3 regions of the Streptomyces sp. NPDC014894 genome follow, and region 3 is predicted to be linked to each of the others. Evidence: riboswitches for the same ligand, from Rfam matches in the RefSeq annotation. Region 3 holds a riboswitch; each other region holds the start of a gene.

Region 1 (4,731 bases), on a different contig from region 3:
CCCTGATGGGCAACCACGAACTGCTTCTCCTGGGCGCCAAGCGGTTCTCCGACACCCCGGTCAACTCCGGGGCCGGGACCGCCACCTTCCAGGCCGCCTGGCTGCTCAACGGCGGCCAGAAGAGCGATATGGACCGGCTCCAGGACGTCCACCTCCAGTGGATGGCCCGCCTCGACGCGGTGGTCGAGGAGGACGGACATCTGCTCGTCCACTCCGACACCACGGCCTATCTCGAGTACGGATCGACCATCGAGGACGTCAACGAGACCGTCCACGAGATCCTGACCCGCAATGACGCCGACGAGTGCTGGGACCTCTTCCGCAAGCTCACCAAGCGCTTCGCCTTCCGCGACGAGGCCGGCCCCCAGGCCGTGCGGGAACTGCTCTCCACCTACGGCGGCGCCCGTATCGTGCACGGTCACAGCCCCATCCCCTATCTGTTGGGCGAGGTCGGCACCGAGGAGGGCGAGGACGGCGAGCGTCCGGTGGTCGAGGGGCCGCACGTCTACGCGGACGGGCTCGCGATCGCCATGGACGGCGGTGTGACCATGGCCGGAAAGCTGCTGGTCGTCCAGCTTCCGCTCCCCCGCTGAGCGGAACCGGCGCACGCTGTTACCGAAATCCCCTGTCACGCCCCGGTGTTGCGGCTCTACCATCGGCTTATCCGTAGCAGTCTCTCCTCCGTCCCAGCCCCGTGGTCCGGCCGTGTCCGGACCGCCCGGCGCGGCGGAGCATCGGGGGATGCACATGAAAAGCGCTCCGCACCTGCTGCACGAGGACCGCGCCGAGTACGAGCGGATCCTCGACGAGGCACTGCGCAACGCCCACGACCGTCCGGATCTCGCCGCCGTGGGACGGCGACTGAACCCCACACAACTGCGCACCATGGCCCTGAACGCCACGTCCCTGATCGCCGGGGCGGCCGCGGCCGAGTACGAGCACTACACCGCGATCCGCGAGGAGACCCGCTCCCCCTCGTCCCCGGCCGCCCCGCGCGCCGCCGCGACCTCCGAAGGCGGTACGCCCGGAAGCGGTACGGCGGAGAGCGGTACGGCCGACGGCGGTACGGCGGAGAGCGGCGCCGGGCTCACGGCCGTGATCACCGTGCTCGCGCCGGTCCTCGCCGGTACGGCGGCGCTGATCTTCCTCCTCGTCGGCCATCTGCTGAAAGCGCTCGATCCCGCTCCCTCCATCGCCACGCCCCTGGTCACCGCGGGCTGGTTCTTCGCGGCGGCGACGGCGGCCGCCATCCTCTTCGCCGCGGCGGCCCTGCTGCGCACCGCCCTGGGCAACGCCGCGACGGAGGTCCCCGCCGAGGAGCCGGCCGAGGGATTCCCCGACGAGGTGGACCGCGCCAAGGATGCCTGGCTCCACGCCCTGCTGGAGCGGGGCATTCTGCCGTTCCTGCGGGCGGCACTGTCGGATCCCGACGCGGATCCGACGTCCCCGGACCCGCCGGGTGCTCCGGAGGGTCCCGGGCCGGACCCGGCCGGGGGCGCGCCGCCCGACCGGGGAGCCGCCTTCACCAGCCCCGACTTCGGGGGCCCGCGGCCCGGCCCGGAGCGATGACCGCCGGCCGGGCCCGGCGTCCCGCCCACGGCTCCGCGGGCCCCGGGGCCGCCGGCCCGTCCACCGCTCCGGGGCCACAGGGCCCCGGTGAACGGACCGCCCGCCCGTTCACCCGGGTCACAGCACCCGGCGACACGGGCCCGGGCAGCCGCCCGGCTCGGGGCGGGCGCCCCGGCCGGTCTCACTCGGCGATCGGCAGATACACCCGGTTGCCCGCGGCGGCGAACTCCGCGGACTTCTCGCTCATCCCGTCCTCGATCTCCTGCTGCGACTGGCCGTGCTTCCTCCTGATGTCCTGGGAGATCTTCATGCTGCAGAACTTCGGACCGCACATCGAGCAGAAGTGGGCGGTCTTCGCCGGCTCGGCCGGCAGCGTCTCGTCGTGGAACTCCCGTGCCGTGTCCGGGTCGAGGGCCAGATTGAACTGGTCCTCCCACCGGAACTCGAACCGCGCGTCGGACAGCGCGTCGTCCCATTCCTGCGCCCCGGGGTGCCCCTTGGCGAGATCGGCCGCGTGCGCGGAGATCTTGTAGGTGATGACGCCGGTCTTCACATCGTCGCGGTTGGGCAGGCCCAGGTGCTCCTTGGGCGTGACATAGCAGAGCATCGCGGTGCCCCACCAGGCGATCATCGCCGCCCCGATGCCGGAGGTGATGTGGTCATACGCGGGGGCCACGTCCGTGGTGAGCGGGCCGAGCGTATAGAAGGGGGCCTCCTCGCAGATCTCCTGCTGGAGGTCGATGTTCTCCTTGATCTTGTGCATCGGGACGTGACCGGGGCCTTCGATCATCGTCTGTACCTGAAAACGCTTGGCGATCCGGTTGAGTTCCCCGAGCGTCTCCAACTCCGCGAACTGCGCCTCGTCGTTGGCGTCCGCTATCGACCCGGGCCGCAGACCGTCGCCGAGCGAGTAGGTGACGTCGTACGCGGCGAGGATCTCGCACAGCTCCTCGAAGTTCTCGTAGAGGAACGACTCCTTGTGGTGCGCGAGACACCACGCGGCCATGATCGACCCGCCGCGCGAGACGATGCCGGTCTTGCGGCGCGCGGTCAGCGGGACGTACCGCAGCAGCACCCCCGCGTGGACCGTCATGTAGTCGACGCCCTGCTCGGCCTGCTCGATCACGGTGTCCTTGTAGACCTCCCAGGTCAGCTCCTCGGCCCGGCCGTCGACCTTCTCCAGCGCCTGGTAGAGCGGGACGGTCCCGATCGGCACGGGGGAGTTGCGCAGCACCCACTCGCGGGTGGTGTGGATATTGCGCCCGGTCGACAGGTCCATGACCGTGTCCGCGCCCCAGCGCGTCGCCCAGGTCATCTTCTCCACCTCCTCCTCGATGGAGGAGGTGACCGCGGAGTTGCCGATGTTGGCGTTGACCTTGACCAGGAACTTCTTGCCGATGATCATCGGCTCGATCTCCGGGTGGTTCACATTGGCGGGCAGTACGGCCCGGCCCGCCGCGATCTCCTCGCGCACCACCTCGGGGGAGACGTTCTCCCGGATGGCCACGTACTCCATCTCCGGGGTGATCTCGCCCCGGCGCGCGTACGCGAGCTGGGTCACCGCCCGGCCCTCGCGGCCCCGGCGGGGCAGGCGCGGGCGGCCGGGGAAGACCGCGTCGAGGTTCTTGAGGCCGCCGCGCGGCGAGGTGTGCTTGACGCCGTCGTCCTCCGGGCGGACCGGACGGCCCGCGTACTCCTCGGTGTCGCCCCGGCCGATGATCCAGTTCTCCCGCAGCGGCGACAGCCCCCGCCGTACATCGGTCTCGACGGCGGGATCGGTGTAAGGGCCGGACGTGTCGTACAGCGTCACATCCGTGCCATTGGTGAGGTGCACCTGACGGACTGGCACCCGGAGATCGGGGCGGGAGCCCTCGACATATCCCTTGTGCCAGCCCGGCTTGCGCTCGCCGTCCCCGGCGGTCCGGTCGACGGCAGGCGTGCGTGCATCCTGAACGGTCATGAGACCTACTCCCTACGCCGGCATTACCCGGTAACAGGTTCGGCGGTCGACGCAGCGGTTCCCGCGGCCCGTCACCGGCGTCGGCCGGTCGGCTCGTACGGAGATCAGCGCCCTCTCAGCCCGGTGCTCCGAGCTCCCGCGTGTGCAAAGGTGGCACCACGCTAGCGTCCTTTCTGGCGTGCTGAACAGAGGCCCTCCTCCGTTCTTGCGATGATCGGTCGGTGACCTCTTCGCCGCCCGACCCCCAGCAGGATCCCGATCCCCGACCGGATCCCGGTCCGCACCGGCCCCCGCCGGGCCCGCCGCCGGAGCCGCCGAGGCCGTATCCGTCCGAGCCGGCCGGGCATGCTCACGGTCACTCGCACAGCCACAGCCACGGCCCGGCAGCGCCCGTCTCCCGGCATCTGCGCCGGGTCATCGCGGCGGTGCTGATCCCCTTCGCCACCGCCGTGGTGGTGGGGCTCGTGGTGCTCTGGCCCGGCTCGGCGCCCGGCCACGAGCGCACCGGTGTGGGCTTCGACCGGCAGACCGAGGAGGCGATGGTCACCCGGGTCGTCCAGGTCGACTGCAAGGAGGTGAACGCCGGTCAGGTGCCGCCGACCGGGGACACCTCCACCCCCCAGGGCCGGGAGGCGGTCAACTCGGCCAAGGGAACCTGTGGCAAGGCCGAGATCAAGGTCACCACCGGGAAGAACCAGGGCCGCACCTTCACCGAGATCGTCCAGCCCGAGGCGTCACGGCAGTTGAAGCAGGGGCAGGAGGTGGTGGTGGCGTACGCGCCGGACGCTCCCCGCGAACTCCAGTACGCGGTGATCGATGTGGACCGTACGCTTCCGATGGCCCTGCTGGCCGGCGTCTTCGCGCTCGCGGTGGTGCTGGTGGGACGGATGCGCGGGTTGATGGCGCTGATCGCGCTGGCCGCGTCGTTCGCCGTGCTGACCCTCTTCATCCTGCCCGCGATCCTCCAGGGCTCCAATCCGCTGATCGTCGCGGTGGTCGGGGCGAGCGCCATCATGCTGATCGCGCTCTACACCTGCCACGGACTGACCGCGCGCACCTCGGTGGCGGTCCTGGGCACCCTGATCTCGCTGATACTGATCGGGCTGCTGGGGTCGGTCTTCATCGGGTGGGCGAGTCTGTCCGGCAACACGGACGACAACACCGGTCTGATCCACGGCCTCTATCCGAACATCGACATGAGC
Region 2 (4,731 bases), on a different contig from region 3:
AAGTTCCGAGGGCCATACCCGCAGGTTATCGAGGGCCCGGGAAGGGCCCAACAGGAGTCCGCCAATCGGACACGGATCCCAGCGGAAACGGCTTGATCGTTACGCCCTGCTACAGCGGGTATCAGAGGGTATGCGGCGATGGGCGGCGCGCACTCGTCGGCCTGCGCGGGCCCGGACCCCGCCGACTGGCGGGCGGCCGGCCCGGGCCTGCCGGGTCGCCCCGGTCGCCCGGGGCCGACCCGGCACGGGCGGTCAGTTCAGGGGGCGGGCACGGATCCGGGCGGACAGCGCGGCGGTGGCCGCGGCCGGGTCGGCCGCCTCGGTGATGGCGCGGACGACGACGATCCGGCGGGCGCCCGCGTCGAGCACCTGGTCGAGATTGCCCTCGTCGATGCCGCCGATGGCGAACCAGGGACGGTCGGTCCGCAGCGCGGCGGTGCTGCGGACGAGGTCCAGTCCGGGGGCGTGCCGGCCGGGCTTGGTCGGGGTGGGCCAGCAGGGGCCGGTGCAGAAGTAGTCCACGCCGGGCTCGACGGCGGCCGCCGCGGCCTCGGCCCCGGAGTGGGTGGAGCGGCCGATCAGCGGCCCCTCGCCGAGGATCGCGCGGGCGGCCGGCACCGGGAGGTCGCCCTGCCCGAGATGGAGCACATCGGCCCCGGCGGCGTGGGCGACGTCCGCGCGGTCGTTCACCGCGAGGAGGACGCCGTGCCGCCGGCAGGCGTCGGCGACGATCCGCAGCCGCTCCAGCTCCTCGGCGGCCTCCATGCCCTTGTCGCGGAGCTGCACGATGTCGACTCCGGCGGGCAGGACGGCGTCGAGGAAGTCGGCGAGGTCGCCCTGCCGGCGGCGGGCGTCCGTGCAGAGATAGAGCCGGGCGTCGGCGAGCGACGGGCGCGGCGTGGGCATGGCGGAGTCCCCCCGGGGTGGTCGGCGGGATGCGGGCGGGAGCGCGCCGCGCGGGGCGGCGGCTCCCGCCCGCACACCGCTCGGGCGTGCGGCATCACGGCGGACGGCCGTGGTGTCGTCCGGGCGTCCTCGGTCGGACGCCCGGGCTGGGGCCCAGGCCCTCAGACGGCGAGGGCCTGGGCCCGGCGCTTCACTTCCGTGCCGCGGTTCTCGCCGAGCGCCTGCGCGGGGGTGCCCGGCAGGCTCGGGTCGGGAGTGAAGAGCCACTCCAGCATTTCCTCGTCGGCGAAGCCGTCGTCCTTCAGGAGCGTCAGGGTCCCCGCGAGGCCCTTGACCACCTTGTCGCCGTCGATGAAGGCGGCGGGCACCTGAAGCGCCCGGTTCTCCCCGCGGCGCACGGCGATCAGCTGGCCCTCCTTGACCAGCTGGCGCACGCGTGTCACCTCGACACCGAGGAGTTCCGCGATGTCGGGGAGGGTGAGCCAGGCAGGTACGAGAGCATCGATCTTTGCGTCAATCTCGGTCACGGGACAAGCCTGCCATCTGGGACTGACAGCCGGTAGCCGGGCCCCGCCGGGATCTGCGGACGCCACGCCGAAGCCCTGGCATCGTACCTGGTCAGAGGCGTTTCTCCGGCATTCGTCCGGTTCAGCCGGACGCGGCCTTCAGAGGTACGGCCGGGTCGGCGGCCCGCCCGGGGTCGAGCCGGGCGCCCGAGAGGATGAGCTTGCGCCCCTGGGCCAGGTCCCGGGGGCGGTCGACGGCGAGCACCGCCACGAGGGCCCCCTCGCGCAGCCACAGGACCGTCCAGGCCGGCTCCTCGGGCCGGCCCCGCCAGACGGTGGTGTCGGCGTCCGCGTGGTCGCCCGCGTACTGCACGAACCGGCCGAACTGCTCGGACCAGAAGTAGGGCACCGGGTCGTAGCGCGGCGGCTCGCCGCCGTCCCCGGCGAGCACCCCGGCCGCGACGGTGCGGGGGCCCTGGACGGCGTTGTCCCAGTGGTGGACGAGGAGCCGCCGGCCGTAGCGCGCGGACGGGAAGGAGGCGCAGTCGCCGACGGCGTACACATCGGGCAGCGAGGTGCGCAGTCGCTCGTCGGCGGTGATCGCGCCGTCCGGGCCGGTGGCGATTCCGGAGCCCGCGAGCCAGCCGGTGGCGGGCCGGGCGCCGATGCCGACGACCACGGCTCCCGCCGGGAGCCGGCGGACCGCGCCCGGGTCGCCGGCCGGGCCCGGGCCCGTCTCGACGAGGACCGCGCCGGGCTCGACGCCGGTGACCCGCGCACCGGTGATCAGCTCGATGCCCCGCTCGGCGTACCAGCCGGCCATGGGGGCGGTGACCTCGGCGGGGAGCGCGCCGGCGAGGGGCCGGTCGGCCGCCTCCACCACGGTGACCGCGCAGCCGGCCGCCCGCGCGGCGGTGGCGAACTCCGCGCCGATCCAGCCCGCGCCGACCACCACGATGTCGTGGCGCTCGGCGAGGACGGGCCGCAGCCGGGCGGCGTCGTCGAGAGTGCGCAGCAGATGGACGCCGGGGACGGCGTCGGCGCCGGGCAGCCGGAGGGGTTCCGCGCCGGTGGCGATGACGAGGACGTCGTACGGAACGGGTCCGGCCTCGGTGTCCAGTTCATGGTCCCCGGCGCGCAGGCCGGTCACCGCGCAGCCGAGCCGCAGACCGACGCCGAGGGTCTCGAAGTCCACGTCGAAGGCCGATCCCTCGGACGCGCCGAGGAGGACCGCCTTGGAGAGCGGCGGTCTGTCGTAGGGCTGGTGGGGCTCGGCCCCGATCAGGGTGACGGGGCCGGTGAAGCCCTGTTCCCGCAGGGCGACGGCGGTCTGCACCCCGGCCATGCCCGCGCCGACGACGACCACGCTCCGGCCCTGCTGCTGCTCACTCCGCTGCTCGTTCACGCGTCAACCCTACGCAACTGACATATCGTCAGACACCGGTCCGTCGCCCGCGCCCCGGGACGGCTCCTCCACCACGCTGACCCCGCTGCCCTCCCGGGACTCCCACTCCCAGGTCTCCTCCAGCCGCACCCGGCCGTCGGGGAGGTCGAGCACGGTCGAGACGCAGTGGCCGGAGGAGGTCGTTCCGTCGGTGGTGAGCTGTACGTAGCGGAAGTCGAGCCGGTCGCCCTCGCGGGTGCCCACCAGATGGCCTCGGACCACGTCACCGCCCTCGTACTCGGCCCAGATCCGGCCCTCGCTCTCGTGGTAGCGGAAGCGGGTGCCGGTGCCCACCTGGCCGGGCGCCTGGTCCGCGACCGGTGCGAGGAGAAGCCCGTCGAGCGACCTTGCCATTGCCGTGTCTCCCTCACGCCGAAGTCCGACCGGCTCCCGCCGCGTCTTTCTGCGGACCGAGCCCTGGGGTTAGGGTGGCCACCGTAAAGCACTCGCGGGAGCCCGGACGCACCGGGCTGAGAGGGAGGCTGGACGGCCTCCGACCGTACGAACCTGATCCGGGTCATGCCGGCGAAGGGAGGAGCTGACCGCCCATGTCGTCCGTCCCCGGCACACGGAGCGCGGAGAACCCACCGGCCCTCGACGCGGAGCGCCCACCGGCCCTCGGCGCACGGAGCCCCCGGCAGACCGGGCAGACCGGCGCGCGGAGCGCGGAGCACCCGCCGCAGGACGTCCTCGTCATCGGGGGCGGAATCATCGGACTGGTCACGGCCTGGCGGGCCGCGCAGCGCGGGCTGCGGGTCGCGGTCGTCGATCCGCAGCCGGGCGGCGGGGCCGCGCAGGTCGCCGCCGGGATGCTGGCCGCCGTCACCGAACTGCACTACGGCGAGGAGACGCTGCTCGCCCTCAATCTCGAATCCGCCCGCCGCTACCCCGCGTTCGCCGCCGAACTGGCGGAGGCGTCCGGCCAGGACATCGGCCACCGCGCCTGCGGGACCCTCGCCGTCGCCCTCGACGCCGACGACCGCGCCCATCTGCGGGAGCTGCACGCCCTGCATCTGCGGTCCGGGCTGGAGTCGCAGTGGCTCAGCGGCCGCGAGTGCCGCCGGCTGGAGCCGATGCTCGCGCCGGGCGTACGCGGCGGTCTGCGCGTGGACGGCGACCATCAGGTCGATCCCCGGCGGCTGGCGTCGGCCCTGGTCATCGCCTGCGAGCGGGCCGGGGTGCGCTTCCGTCGCGCCTGGGCCGAGCGGCTGTCGGTGGCCGGCGACCGGGCCGTCGGGGCCGTGCTGGACGACGGGACGGAGGCGGCCGCCGAGCAGGTGGTGCTCGCCGGGGGCAGTCTGAGCGGACGCCTCGGCGGTGTGCCGCCCCGGGTGCTGCCTCCGGTGCGCCCGGTGAAGGGCCAGGTGGTGCGGCTGACCGTGCCCGCCTCGCACGCCCCGTTCCTCTCCCGGACGGTGCGGGCCATGGTCCGCGGCAGCCATGTCTATCTCGTGCCCCGGCGCAGCGGCGAACTCGTGGTCGGCGCGACCAGCGAGGAGATGGGCTGGGACACCACCGTCACCGCCGGCGGGGTGTACGAGCTGCTGCGCGACGCCCATGAGCTGGTGCCGGGCATCACCGAGCTGCCGCTGACCGAGACGCGCGCCGGGCTGCGCCCCTGCTCCCCCGACAACGCGCCGCTGCTCGGCCCGACCGATCTGCCGGGGCTGCTGCTGGCCACCGGGCACCACCGCAACGGGGTGCTGCTGGCCCCGCTCACCGGCGATGTGATGGCGACGGCGCTGACCTGCGGCGTCCTTCCGGAGGAAGCCGGTCCTTTCACCCCCCGCCGCTTCTCTTCCCTCTCTCAGGAGCAGCCCGTATGAGCCCTGTGCCCGTAGCCGTCTCCGTCAACGGGGAACGGCGTGAACTCGG
Region 3 (4,731 bases):
TTGAAGAAGACATGGGCGAGGAGGATGGCCCAGACGCTGGTGTCGAGGCGGACGCCCCAGATCTCGTCCAGGAGTCCGCCGCGGCCCAGCAGCGCCAGGAAGGCGCTGCCGACGACGACGGTGGGCAGGACGAAGGGCACGGTGACCGCTGCCCGGAGCAGCCGTTTGCCGGGGAAGTCGTAGCGGGCGAAGACATAGGCGCCGGGGAGCGCGATCAGCAGGGTGAGCGCGGTGGAGGCGAGCGCCTGCCAGGTGGTGAACCAGAGGACGCGCTGGAGGTCGGCGCGGCCCAGCACCTCGGCGATCCGGTCGAACTGCCAGGTCCCGCCGTCCCGGAGGCCCCGGCCGACGATGGCGGCGACGGGGTGGGCGAAGAAGACGGCGAAGAACGCGAGCGGTACGGCCATCAAACCGAACCGCACGGCGTTCGCGCGGAACCGGGCGCGGAACCGGGCCGGGGCCGGGGCCCGGGTCCGGGCTCCCTCGCCCGGCGGGGCTCCGTCGCCGGGCGGGGCCTGGACCCCACCCGGCGACGGGGTCCGTACCCCGGGCCCGCTGTCGGGCCCGGTCACTTCACGACGAGCGAGGACCACGACCGAACCCACTGCTCACGGTTCTCGGCGATCTTGTCGGGGGCGACGGTCAGCGGCTTGTCGACCACCGCGCCGAACTCGGTGAACAGCTCGGGCAGCTTCGCCCCCTTCACGACCGGGTTGACGAACATGTTCAGCGGCATGTCCTCCTGGAAGGTCTTGGAGACCATGAAGTCCAGCAGGGCCTTGCCGCCCGCCTCGTTCTTCGCGCCGGTCAGCAGTCCGGCGAACTCGATCTGGCGGAAGCAGGTGCCGGTGGCGACCCCGGTGGGGGCCTCGGTCGGCTTCGGGTCGGAGTAGAGGACCTCGACGGGCGGGCTGGAGGCGTAGGAGACGACCAGGGGCCGGTCGGCCTTGGCCTTCTTGCCGCCGGCCGAGCCGGAGAACTCCTCGTTGTAGGCCTGGTCCCAGCCGTCGACCACGGTCACGCCGTTGTCCTTGAGCTTCTTCCAGTAGTCCTGCCAGCCGGAGCCGGAGTCGTCGCCGTAGCGCGCGACGGTGCCGAGGAGGAAGCCGAGGCCGGGCGAGGAGGTGGCGGCGTTCTCCACCACGAGGAGGTTCTTGTACTCGGGCTTGATCAGATCGTCGAAGGTCTGCGGGGGCGCGAGCTTCTTGTCCTCGAAGTACTTCTTGTCGTAGTTGACGCAGACGTCGCCGGTGTCCACCGGCGTCACCCGGTGCTTGTCCGCGTCGAGCTGGACCTCGGGGACCACCTGGTCCAGGCCCTTGGCCTCGTACGGGGTGAAGAGGCCGTTGTCGAGGGCGCGGGAGAGCAGGGTGTTGTCGACGCCGAAGAAGACGTCGCCCTGCGGGGAGCCCTTGGTGAGGATCTCCTTGTTGAGCGCGGCGCCCGCGTCGTCGCTCTTGAGGACCTTGACCTTGTAGCCGGTCTCCTCGGTGAACCGCTTCAGCACGGAGTCGGAGGCCGCGAAGGAGGAGTGGCTGACGAGCGTCACGGTCTTGGACCCGGCGCCGCCGGTGCCGGAGTCCTGGTCGGACGAGCCGCCGCCGCAGGCCGCGAGCGCGGTGACGCCCAGCGCCGCGGCGATCGCGGTGACGGTGATCTTCTTGGTTCTCACTGAGATTCCTCCTGGAGTGACCAGGAAGAGACGCGGCCCCGCCCGGTCCTCGAAGGAGAATCCGGGCAGGGCGCAACAGCTTGAGTAACGACCGAACTTCCTACCCAGAATGACCTGGGCGAGGTTCAGAGGGTCTGCGGTCTGTGGGTACCGCACTCTCAGCGCTGTGGCGCTCCCCTGTCGGAAAAAATATGAAGATGTCATCCATGTGGATGTTCGAGCCCCAGGGTACAAGGTCGGCCGCCGGGGGCGGCAGCCCCCGGGCGGGCGCGGACCGAGGCCGCCGGCCCCGGTCGCGCCGTCGCGGGGATCCGGCTCAGCGCTCGGCGGCGGCGAGCTGGCCGCACGCCCCGTCGATCTCCTGCCCCCGGGTGTCACGCACGGTGACGGGCACTCCATGGGCGGCGATGGCCTCGACGAACGCCTTCTCGTCCTCCGGGCGGGAGGCGGTCCACTTGGACCCGGGCGTGGGATTGAGCGGGATCAGATTCACATGGACCCGCTTGCCCTTGAGGAGACGGCCGAGCAGATCGCCGCGCCAGGCCTGGTCATTGATGTCGCGGATCAGGGCGTACTCGATGGAGACCCGGCGGCCGGACTTCTCCGCGTACTCCCACGCGGCGTCCAGGACCTCGCGGACCTTCCAGCGGGTGTTCACCGGGACGAGGGTGTCGCGCAGCTCGTCGTCCGGGGCGTGCAGCGAGACGGCGAGACGGCATTTGAAGCCCTCGTCGGCGAAGCGCAGCATGGCGGGGACCAGGCCGACCGTCGAGACGGTGATCCCGCGCTGGGAGAGGCCGAGCCCGTCGGGCTCGGGGTCGGTGAGGCGGCGGATGGCGCCCACGACCCGCTTGTAGTTGGCGAGGGGCTCGCCCATGCCCATGAAGACGATGTTCGACAGGCGCGCGGGGCCGCCGGGGACCTCTCCGTCGCGCAGGGCGCGCATGCCGTCCACGATCTGGTGGACGATCTCGGCGGTGGACAGATTGCGGTCCAGGCCCGCCTGTCCGGTGGCGCAGAAGGGGCAGTTCATCCCGCAGCCGGCCTGCGAGGAGATGCACATGGTGACCCGGTCCGGGTAGCGCATCAGCACGGACTCGACGAGGGTGCCGTCGTGCAGCCGCCACAGCGTCTTACGGGTGGTGTCGTCGTCGCACGAGACATGGCGCAGGACGGACATCAGATCGGGAAGCAGCTCGGAGGCCAGCTTCTCCCGCGCGGCGGCCGGGATGTCGGTCCACTGGGCCGGGTCGTGGGCGTACCGCGCGAAGTAGTGCTGTGAGAGCTGCTTGGCGCGGAACGGCTTCTCGCCGATCGCGGCGACGGCGTCCTTGCGCTCGGCGGGCGTGAGGTCGGCGAGGTGCCGCGGGGGCTTCTTGGCTCCGCGGGGCGCGACAAAGGTCAATTCTCCGGGCTTGGGCATGGTCTCTCCAGTGTCGCAGAGATACGACAAGGGGCTCGCCACCCCTGTGGATAACGAGCCCCTCATAGAGAAACAGCAGGTCAGCCGCTGCCTACAAAGATCACCAACAGCAGCCAGACCACCGGAGCGGTGGGCAGCAGCGAGTCCAGCCGGTCCATGATGCCCCCGTGTCCGGGGAGCAGCGTGCCCATGTCCTTGATCCCGAGGTCGCGCTTGATCATGGACTCGCCCAGATCGCCGAGGGTGGCGCTGGCCGCGACCGCGAGCCCCAGCAGCAGGCCCTGCCACCAGTGTCCGCCGTCGATCAGGAACTCCATGAAGAGCGCGCCCGCAGCCATCGCGAAGCCGATCGCCCCGAAGAGTCCCTCGCGGGTCTTTCCGGGGCTGATGCGCGGGGCGAGCTTGCGCCTGCCGAAGCGCCAGCCCACCGCGTACGCGCCGGTGTCGCTGACCACGGTGAGCGCCAGGAAGGTGAAGACCCGCCACGATCCGTCGTCCGCCGCCAGCATCAGCACCACGAACGTGGCCAGGAACGGCACGTAGAACGCGGCGAAGACCCCGGCGGTGACATCCCTGAGATAGCCCTCGGGGGGATCGGTCATCCGCCACACCAGCACCGCGAGAGCGGTGAGCGCCATGGCCACCCAGGCGCCCTCCGCGCCGCGCAGATACCCGGCGACGACCATCGCGGCGCCGCCGAGCGCGAGCGGGACCAGGGGCGCCTTGATCTGCTTGCGCTCCTGGAGCCGGGAGGTCAGCTCCCACAGCCCGACGACCACCGCGACCACGATGACCCCGACGAACACGGCGCGGACGATGAAGAGCGAGGCGACGATGACCGCGCCGAGCCCGACGCCGACTCCTATGGCCGCCCGGAGGTCCCGCCCGGCGCGCTTCTTCTCGCGGGCGGTCCGGTTCGCCGCGCCTCTGCCCCGTCCGCGCTGCGGCGGACCGGACCCCGGCGTGGGCGGCTCGTCCATGGGCTCCTGCGGGAACTGGTCGTGGGCCGGGGGGCCGCCGCGCCGAGCGGGCCCCCGGTCGCGGCGGTCACGGCCGTGACCGCCGCGGTCGTCGCTGTCTTCGGCGTCTCTACCTGCGCCGGGAAAGTCCGGAACGATGGGCATGGGCCGAGTCTGCTGTGCGACATGCTCATCGTATGCGGGACCCGCCGAGGCGGGGCCCTGGTCGGACGGTCGCCGGCCCCCGACGTAGTCGGCCCTCGGCGGGGCCCCCCAGGAAGAGTCGTTCATCAGACTTCGAGCAGCTCGGCTTCCTTGTGCTTCAGCAGCTCGTCGACCTGCGCCACGTACTTCGCCGTGGTGTCGTCGAGCTCCTTCTCGGCGCGACGGCCCTCGTCCTCGCCGACCTCGCCGTCCTTGACGAGCTTGTCGATGCCTTCCTTGGCCTTGCGGCGCACGGAGCGGATCGAGATCTTCGAGTCCTCGGCCTTGCTCTTGGCGACCTTGATGTAGTCGCGGCGGCGCTCCTCGGTCAGCTCGGGGAACGTCACTCGGATGATGTTGCCGTCGTTGCTCGGGTTGACGCCGAGGTCCGAGTCGCGGATCGCCTGTTCGATGTTGCGCAGCGCGCTCTTGTCGAACGGGGTCACCACGGCCATCCGCGGCTCCGGCACCGA

The links. Region 3 has a riboswitch for thiamine pyrophosphate ahead of ACF089_RS01860 (thiamine ABC transporter substrate binding subunit). Riboswitches for the same ligand answer to the same signal wherever they lie in the genome.
Region 1: another riboswitch for thiamine pyrophosphate. It lies ahead of thiC (phosphomethylpyrimidine synthase ThiC); the one in region 3 lies ahead of ACF089_RS01860 (thiamine ABC transporter substrate binding subunit).
Region 2: another riboswitch for thiamine pyrophosphate. It lies ahead of thiO (glycine oxidase ThiO); the one in region 3 lies ahead of ACF089_RS01860 (thiamine ABC transporter substrate binding subunit).

Annotation. Positions count from the first base shown of each region.
Region 1 covers NZ_JBIBWD010000007.1:59,108-63,838, forward strand. Annotated here, with positions in the region: gene ACF089_RS18105 (metallophosphoesterase) at 1-593, shown strand, start outside; gene ACF089_RS18110 (hypothetical protein) at 742-1,569, shown strand; gene thiC (phosphomethylpyrimidine synthase ThiC) at 1,751-3,529, opposite strand; TPP riboswitch at 3,522-3,679, opposite strand; gene ACF089_RS18120 (YibE/F family protein) at 3,751-4,731, shown strand, end outside.
Region 2 covers NZ_JBIBWD010000005.1:257,017-261,747, reverse strand. Annotated here, with positions in the region: gene metF (methylenetetrahydrofolate reductase [NAD(P)H]) at 1-16, opposite strand, end outside; gene thiE (thiamine phosphate synthase) at 253-906, opposite strand; gene ACF089_RS14810 (Rv2175c family DNA-binding protein) at 1,068-1,433, opposite strand; gene ACF089_RS14805 (NAD(P)/FAD-dependent oxidoreductase) at 1,555-2,757, opposite strand; gene ACF089_RS14800 (hypothetical protein) at 2,827-3,210, opposite strand; TPP riboswitch at 3,295-3,408, shown strand; gene thiO (glycine oxidase ThiO) at 3,405-4,682, shown strand; gene thiS (sulfur carrier protein ThiS) at 4,679-4,731, shown strand, end outside.
Region 3 covers NZ_JBIBWD010000001.1:426,972-431,702, reverse strand. Annotated here, with positions in the region: gene ACF089_RS01865 (ABC transporter permease) at 1-407, opposite strand, end outside; gene ACF089_RS01860 (thiamine ABC transporter substrate binding subunit) at 569-1,672, opposite strand; TPP riboswitch at 1,752-1,861, opposite strand; gene rlmN (23S rRNA (adenine(2503)-C(2))-methyltransferase RlmN) at 1,989-3,095, opposite strand; gene ACF089_RS01850 (phosphatidate cytidylyltransferase) at 3,176-4,345, opposite strand; gene frr (ribosome recycling factor) at 4,345-4,731, opposite strand, start outside.